Regions from separate parts of the Rossellomorea sp. y25 genome, predicted to be linked through region 1. Evidence: a T-box and tRNA genes for the amino acid it is inferred to sense, from the RefSeq annotation. Region 1 holds a T-box; the other holds one or more tRNA genes.
The links. The T-box of region 1 lies ahead of alaS (alanine--tRNA ligase). A T-box ahead of a tRNA ligase gene usually reads a tRNA of that ligase, here a tRNA-Ala.

Region 1 (3,380 bases):
CACCACAAAGCTCTAAGCTATACTCTCCAATCGATACAACGCGAACCTCTTCGCCGTATTTTTCTCCGAATAAAGCCATCGCTCCCATCGCTTTTGCCTCTGATAGTGATTTAAGAGCTGTGTTAACTGAAATAGCCTTCCAGACCTTCTCATTGACGATGGTTTCGATTCGCTCAATCTCTTCCTGGGAAACAGAACCGAAATGAGAGAAGTCGAATCGCAGACGGTCTGGTTCCACCAAAGAACCTGCCTGATTGACATGATCTCCAAGGACATCTTTCAATGCCTGATGAAGGATATGCGTCGCCGTGTGGTTCTTCTCCACTTTTGTTCTGGATTCACGGGACACTTTTGCAAGCACCTGTGCATTTTGCTCTAGTGTGCCCTCTTCAACGATGGCAGAATGAAGGTTTTGGCCGTTAGGGGCTTTCTTCACGTTTGTCACAAATACTTTCACGCCCATAGCTTCAATGTATCCTTTATCGCCGATTTGTCCTCCGCTCTCTGCATAGAAAGGTGTCTGGTCCAGAATAAATTGGCATTCCTGTCCTTTATCGACTTTCGGCTGACGTTCATTATCAACCAACAGTTCAAGAATTGTAGCAGTCGTTTCTAATGTGTCATATCCTACAAAGCGACTTTCTACCGTGATGTCACTTAGGATTCCTCCTTGCACTTGCATGCTGCCCACATCCTGGCGAGCCGACCTCGCTCTTTCACGCTGACCTTCCATTTCTCTTTCAAAACCGTCATGATCAACCGTCAATCCTTCTTCTTCTGCATATTCTTCCGTTAATTCAACCGGGAAACCGTACGTATCATACAGACGGAAGACATCTTCACCAGGAATCACTTTATTCCCAGCAGATTTTTGTACCTTGATAATAGAAGAAAGAATAGCCAACCCTTCGTTTAAAGTTTCATGGAAGCGATCCTCTTCATTTTTCACCACTTTTTGAATGAATTCCGCTTTTTGTTTCACTTCCGGGTAGAAATCAACCATGATTTCAGAAACAACCGGAACCAATTCATACATGAACGGACGATTGATTTCAATTTGCTTCGCAAATCGAACCGCACGGCGAAGCAGTCTTCTTAATACATAGCCACGGCCTTCGTTGGAAGGAAGGGCTCCGTCACCGATTGCGAAGGAAACCGTTCTGATATGATCGGCAATGACTTTGAAAGCTACATCGATCTCGCTGTTTTTCCCGTATGACTTACCGGAAATCTCTTCGGTTGCAGAAATGATCGGCATAAATAAATCTGTATCAAAGTTTGTTGGTACTTCTTGTACGACACATGCCATACGTTCAAGTCCCATACCGGTATCAATATTTTTCTTGGGAAGCGGAGTATACGTTCCATCAGGGTTATGATTGAATTGTGAGAACACAAGATTCCATACCTCAAGATAACGATCATTCTCTCCACCAGGATATAATTCAGGGTCTTCAGGACTTTCCCCATATTCCGGTCCGCGATCGTAGAAAATTTCTGTATTCGGGCCGCTTGGACCTTCACCGATATCCCAGAAGTTCCCTTCAATACGAATGATTCGTTCAGCAGGTACGCCTACTTTTTTGTTCCAGATATCAAATGCTTCATGATCTTCAGGGTGAATGGTAACGGAAAGCTTCTCGGGATCAAACCCGATCCATTTTTCATCGGTTAAAAATTCCCATGCCCATTCAATCGCTTCAACTTTAAAATATTCACCAATGGAGAAGTTACCCAGCATTTCAAAAAACGTGTGATGACGTGCTGTTTTCCCTACATTTTCGATGTCATTTGTGCGAATGGACTTTTGAGCATTCACGATTCTTGGATTCTGAGGAATGACACGTCCATCAAAATACTTCTTTAATGTAGCTACTCCACTATTGATCCATAAAAGGGACGGATCTTCATGCGGAACTAATGATGCACTCGGTTCTACACCATGTCCTTTTTCCTGAAAGAAATCTAAAAACTTTTGACGAATTTCTGCGCCTGTTAATTTGTTCATGTAAAACTTCCTCCTTCATTGATTATGTATGGTTAAAAATGAATACAAAAAAGCCCTCATCCCTAAAACAGGGACGAGAGCTAACTCGCGGTACCACCCTGGTTATGAACAAAGAAAGTGCAGGCTTAGAGGCTCGTAGTTCCTTGTTGCCTCTCAGGAAGCCTATTCGCATTTCTCTATTGTTCATCCCTCAAAACACCTTAACGCGGATAGACGGCAGGTTTTACCTGCACTCAGGATTAGCATTCGGTTATCCTTCATCTGGAATCCCTTGCAGCCTGGGGAATCCCTCTCTGATAGATGGACTATAACGTACTCGATCCTTCATTGCTTTCATTTTATACGAATACTTGTATATGTTGGATTATAGAAATATTCACTGTATTTGTCAATGTTGATTCTTATTTTTTCAGTTAATCTCCCCCTGCTGCATGAATGAAATGGGTTCGTCCATGTAAAATCGCTACTTTTACCACAGCTAAAAAAGGCACTGCCACAATCATGCCGATCACACCCCCTACTTCACCACCAATGATAAGGGCAGCCATAATAAACAGTGGATGCATATGAAGGCTTTTTCCGACAATGAGGGGCGATAAGATATTCCCCTCCAGGAATTGGAGAACTACGACCATGATGACGACATATATCATCATATTGACAGAGATCGTACTTGCCACAATGGCAGCTGGAACCGCTCCGATAATCGGTCCGAAATAGGGTATTACATTGGTTACTCCAATGATCAATCCGAGGATCAAGGGATACTTCATACCGATTAACCAGAGTGTTAATGCTGAAAGTCCCCCAATGATCAAACAAACTAAAAGCTGTCCCCGGATATAACCTCCCAGCGATTCATCCACATCCCTTGAAAATGAAATCGCGCTGTTCCTCCATTTTTTAGGGGTAAGCTGCCACAGGAATTTTTTCACTTTCGTAATATCCTTTAATAAATAAAAAGATACAAAGGGAATAATTGCAACAAGCAGAAAGCTGTTCATAAACTTCATCACAGTGGCCAGAACGACTGCGACAAGCCCCGTCAACCAGGCTTCGATCCCGTCAATTCTTTCCTCTAATTGAGATTGTATTCCGTCTGGCCAAGTGGAGGTCTCGCTTTGCACATAGTCCAGCCACCTCTGGTATTGTTTTGTAAAAAGTGGCGCATTCTCTGATAAATCTTTCAGCTGATGTATGATGATCGGAGTCCCCTTATAGACCGCGTACCCTAATCCTCCAAAGAAAAGGATGTAGATGAGCATGATCGCTATTCCTCTATGAATGCCCGCCTCATGGATTTTTTCTACTATTGGATGAAGCAAATAGGCAATGAATCCCCCTATCAGGAAGGGTAGAAGCGAAAAGAACA
Region 2 (3,380 bases), 580 kb from region 1:
CATGGAAGGGCCATCGCTCAACGGATAAAAGCTACCCCGGGGATAACAGGCTTATCTCCCCCAAGAGTCCACATCGACGGGGAGGTTTGGCACCTCGATGTCGGCTCATCGCATCCTGGGGCTGTAGTCGGTCCCAAGGGTTGGGCTGTTCGCCCATTAAAGCGGTACGCGAGCTGGGTTCAGAACGTCGTGAGACAGTTCGGTCCCTATCCGTCGTGGGCGCAGGAAATTTGAGAGGAGCTGTCCTTAGTACGAGAGGACCGGGATGGACGCACCGCTGGTGTACCAGTTGTCTTGCCAAAGGCATCGCTGGGTAGCTATGTGCGGAAGGGATAAGTGCTGAAAGCATCTAAGCATGAAGCCCCCCTCGAGATGAGATTTCCCATCACGTATGTGAGTAAGATCCCTAGAAGATGACTAGGTAGATAGGTCAGAGATGGAAGCATGGCGACATGTGGAGTTGACTGATACTAATCGATCGAGGACTTAACCACAAAGAGTCATTTTTTAAATGAACAACGATTGGTCGATACTTGGCTTTCTTGACATCAATTCTTTATCTAGTTTTCAGGGAATGAATTTTATAAGAAAATATAAAAAAAAGCCTTGAAAAAATATATCTACACGATATAATAATACTTGTCCTTAAAAAAGAGACAAGAAAATGTCTGGTGACAATGGCGAAGAGGTCACACCCGTTCCCATGCCGAACACGGAAGTTAAGCTCTTCAGCGCCGATGGTAGTTGGGGGATCTCCCCCTGTGAGAGTAGGACGTCGCCAGGCTTTATATTTGGAGGATTAGCTCAGCTGGGAGAGCATCTGCCTTACAAGCAGAGGGTCGGCGGTTCGATCCCGTCATCCTCCACCATTTTTCATTAGTGGGTAATTAATATGCCGGTGTAGCTCAACTGGTAGAGCAACTGACTTGTAATCAGTAGGTTGGGGGTTCAAGTCCTCTTGCCGGCACCATTTTGGTTTTGAATTTCATCTTTTGAGATGAGCCATTAGCTCAGTTGGTAGAGCATCTGACTTTTAATCAGAGGGTCGAAGGTTCGAGTCCTTCATGGCTCACCATTGATTTTTGCATTAGCAAAATATCAATCATACATGCGGGTGTGGCGGAATTGGCAGACGCACCAGACTTAGGATCTGGCGCCGCAAGGCGTGGGGGTTCAAGTCCCTTCACCCGCACCATTATATTTCGCGGAAGTAGTTCAGTGGTAGAACACCACCTTGCCAAGGTGGGGGTCGCGGGTTCGAATCCCGTCTTCCGCTCCAGAAGATTTTGCCGGGGTGGCGGAACTGGCAGACGCACAGGACTTAAAATCCTGCGGTAGGTGACTACCGTACCGGTTCGATTCCGGTCCTCGGCACCATTGATTTTTCGGAAGGAAACGACATATTTTGCGCCCGTAGCTCAATTGGATAGAGCGTTTGACTACGGATCAAAAGGTTAGGGGTTCGACTCCTCTCGGGCGCGCCATATTATCGGGAAGTAGCTCAGCTTGGTAGAGCACTTGGTTTGGGACCAAGGGGTCGCAGGTTCGAATCCTGTCTTCCCGACCACTTCTTTGGGGCCTTAGCTCAGCTGGGAGAGCGCCTGCTTTGCACGCAGGAGGTCAGCGGTTCGATCCCGCTAGGCTCCACCATGTTTTTTTACGAAAGTAAGATAAACTTCATTGGTTTTATGAAAGTAAAAAAATATTTTTGATATTATGTTTCTTGGCGGTGTAGCTCAGCTGGCTAGAGCGTACGGTTCATACCCGTGAGGTCGGGGGTTCGATCCCCTCCGCCGCTACCAAAAGGGACCTTTAGCTCAGTTGGTTAGAGCAGACGGCTCATAACCGTCCGGTCGTAGGTTCGAGTCCTACAAGGTCCACCAAGTACCATTTTTATTACGGAGGAATACCCAAGTCCGGCTGAAGGGATCGGTCTTGAAAACCGACAGGGGTGTAACAGCCCGCGGGGGTTCGAATCCCCCTTCCTCCTCCATATTTACTTTTATGGTGAATTCCTTACTCATATCGTCGCGGGGTGGAGCAGTTCGGTAGCTCGTCGGGCTCATAACCCGAAGGTCGCAGGTTCAAATCCTGTCCCCGCAATACCATTTTTGACTTAGGATAGGGTAATCCTTGATGAGTCACGCATGGATAGTTATTTTCGCTATCGCGAGGTAATGAAACCTATTTTGCTTACGCAAAAAGCTTTGGTCCGGTAGTTCAGTTGGTTAGAATGCCTGCCTGTCACGCAGGAGGTCGCGGGTTCGAGTCCCGTCCGGACCGCCATTTTCTTTAAATAAGATTATGGTTCATAATTAAATATTTTACTCTAAGTAAGGCTCAGTAGCTCAGTTGGTAGAGCAATGGACTGAAAATCCATGTGTCGGCGGTTCGATTCCGTCCTGAGCCACCATTTTCTATTTGAAGACATTATGGCGATTGTGGCGAAGTGGTTAACGCACCTGATTGTGGTTCAGGCATTCGTGGGTTCGATTCCCATCAGTCGCCCCATACTTTCTTATTTAAATACCGCGGGTGTAGTTTAGTGGTAAAACCTCAGCCTTCCAAGCTGATGATGAGGGTTCGATTCCCTTCACCCGCTCCAATTATTTATGGGCCTATAGCTCAGCTGGTTAGAGCGCACGCCTGATAAGCGTGAGGTCGGTGGTTCGAGTCCACTTAGGCCCACCATTTCATTATTCCGCAGTAGCTCAGTGGTAGAGCTATCGGCTGTTAACCGATCGGTCGCAAGTTCGAATCTTGCCTGCGGAGCCAATATGGGGAAGTACTCAAGTGGCTGAAGAGGCGCCCCTGCTAAGGGTGTAGGTCGGGCAACCGGCGCGAGGGTTCAAATCCCTCCTTCTCCGCCATATTATGGCCCATTGGTCAAGCGGTTAAGACACCGCCCTTTCACGGCGGTAACACGGGTTCGAATCCCGTATGGGTCATCTGAAAAAAGACTATCATTTTTGATAGTCTTTTTTTTTGTACAAAGTAGTAGAATTAGTGGTTATTTTATTAATAATAGAAGAAAAAATGACTAAATGAAGAGAGTTAATTGAATATGGAGGCAGATCGGGACTAAAATAAGCGGTTTTACAAGAGAAACGCATGCTTCTATTTCTCTACGAAGGATATATTATCGACTTCTCCACATATATTATCGACTTTTCCCAATATATTATCAACTTCTGCACTTTTCTTTTCAGATCCAATTTTTCAATACAATAAACGGAGGATGGGAACATTCAGTCAGTGATCATCGAAAAGTAAATGGCATCAATCACCTCTTAATCTCTTCATTAAACTTCTCAAGCTCTTCAATAAACCCAACCTCCTTTAAAGACTAAACTATGAATGCTCCCTCCTTAATTACCCAT

Region 2: it encodes a tRNA-Ala, which carries the amino acid that the T-box ahead of alaS (alanine--tRNA ligase) is inferred to sense. The anticodon was not compared.

What each region holds. Positions count from the first base shown of each region.
Region 1 covers NZ_CP145886.1:3,116,265-3,119,644, forward strand. Annotated here, with positions in the region: gene alaS (alanine--tRNA ligase) at 1-2,008, opposite strand, end outside; T-box leader at 2,075-2,345, opposite strand; gene AAEM60_RS15820 (AI-2E family transporter) at 2,422-3,380, opposite strand, start outside.
Region 2 covers NZ_CP145886.1:3,697,873-3,701,252, reverse strand. Annotated here, with positions in the region: rRNA gene AAEM60_RS18710 (23S ribosomal RNA) at 1-494, shown strand, start outside; rRNA gene rrf (5S ribosomal RNA) at 668-784, shown strand; tRNA gene AAEM60_RS18700 (tRNA-Val) at 794-869, shown strand; tRNA gene AAEM60_RS18695 (tRNA-Thr) at 895-970, shown strand; tRNA gene AAEM60_RS18690 (tRNA-Lys) at 1,000-1,075, shown strand; tRNA gene AAEM60_RS18685 (tRNA-Leu) at 1,111-1,195, shown strand; tRNA gene AAEM60_RS18680 (tRNA-Gly) at 1,205-1,279, shown strand; tRNA gene AAEM60_RS18675 (tRNA-Leu) at 1,289-1,377, shown strand; tRNA gene AAEM60_RS18670 (tRNA-Arg) at 1,408-1,484, shown strand; tRNA gene AAEM60_RS18665 (tRNA-Pro) at 1,491-1,567, shown strand; tRNA gene AAEM60_RS18660 (tRNA-Ala) at 1,575-1,650, shown strand; tRNA gene AAEM60_RS18655 (tRNA-Met) at 1,726-1,802, shown strand; tRNA gene AAEM60_RS18650 (tRNA-Ile) at 1,807-1,883, shown strand; tRNA gene AAEM60_RS18645 (tRNA-Ser) at 1,901-1,993, shown strand; tRNA gene AAEM60_RS18640 (tRNA-Met) at 2,030-2,103, shown strand; tRNA gene AAEM60_RS18635 (tRNA-Asp) at 2,210-2,286, shown strand; tRNA gene AAEM60_RS18630 (tRNA-Phe) at 2,338-2,413, shown strand; tRNA gene AAEM60_RS18625 (tRNA-His) at 2,436-2,511, shown strand; tRNA gene AAEM60_RS18620 (tRNA-Gly) at 2,532-2,605, shown strand; tRNA gene AAEM60_RS18615 (tRNA-Ile) at 2,615-2,691, shown strand; tRNA gene AAEM60_RS18610 (tRNA-Asn) at 2,701-2,775, shown strand; tRNA gene AAEM60_RS18605 (tRNA-Ser) at 2,780-2,870, shown strand; tRNA gene AAEM60_RS18600 (tRNA-Glu) at 2,877-2,948, shown strand.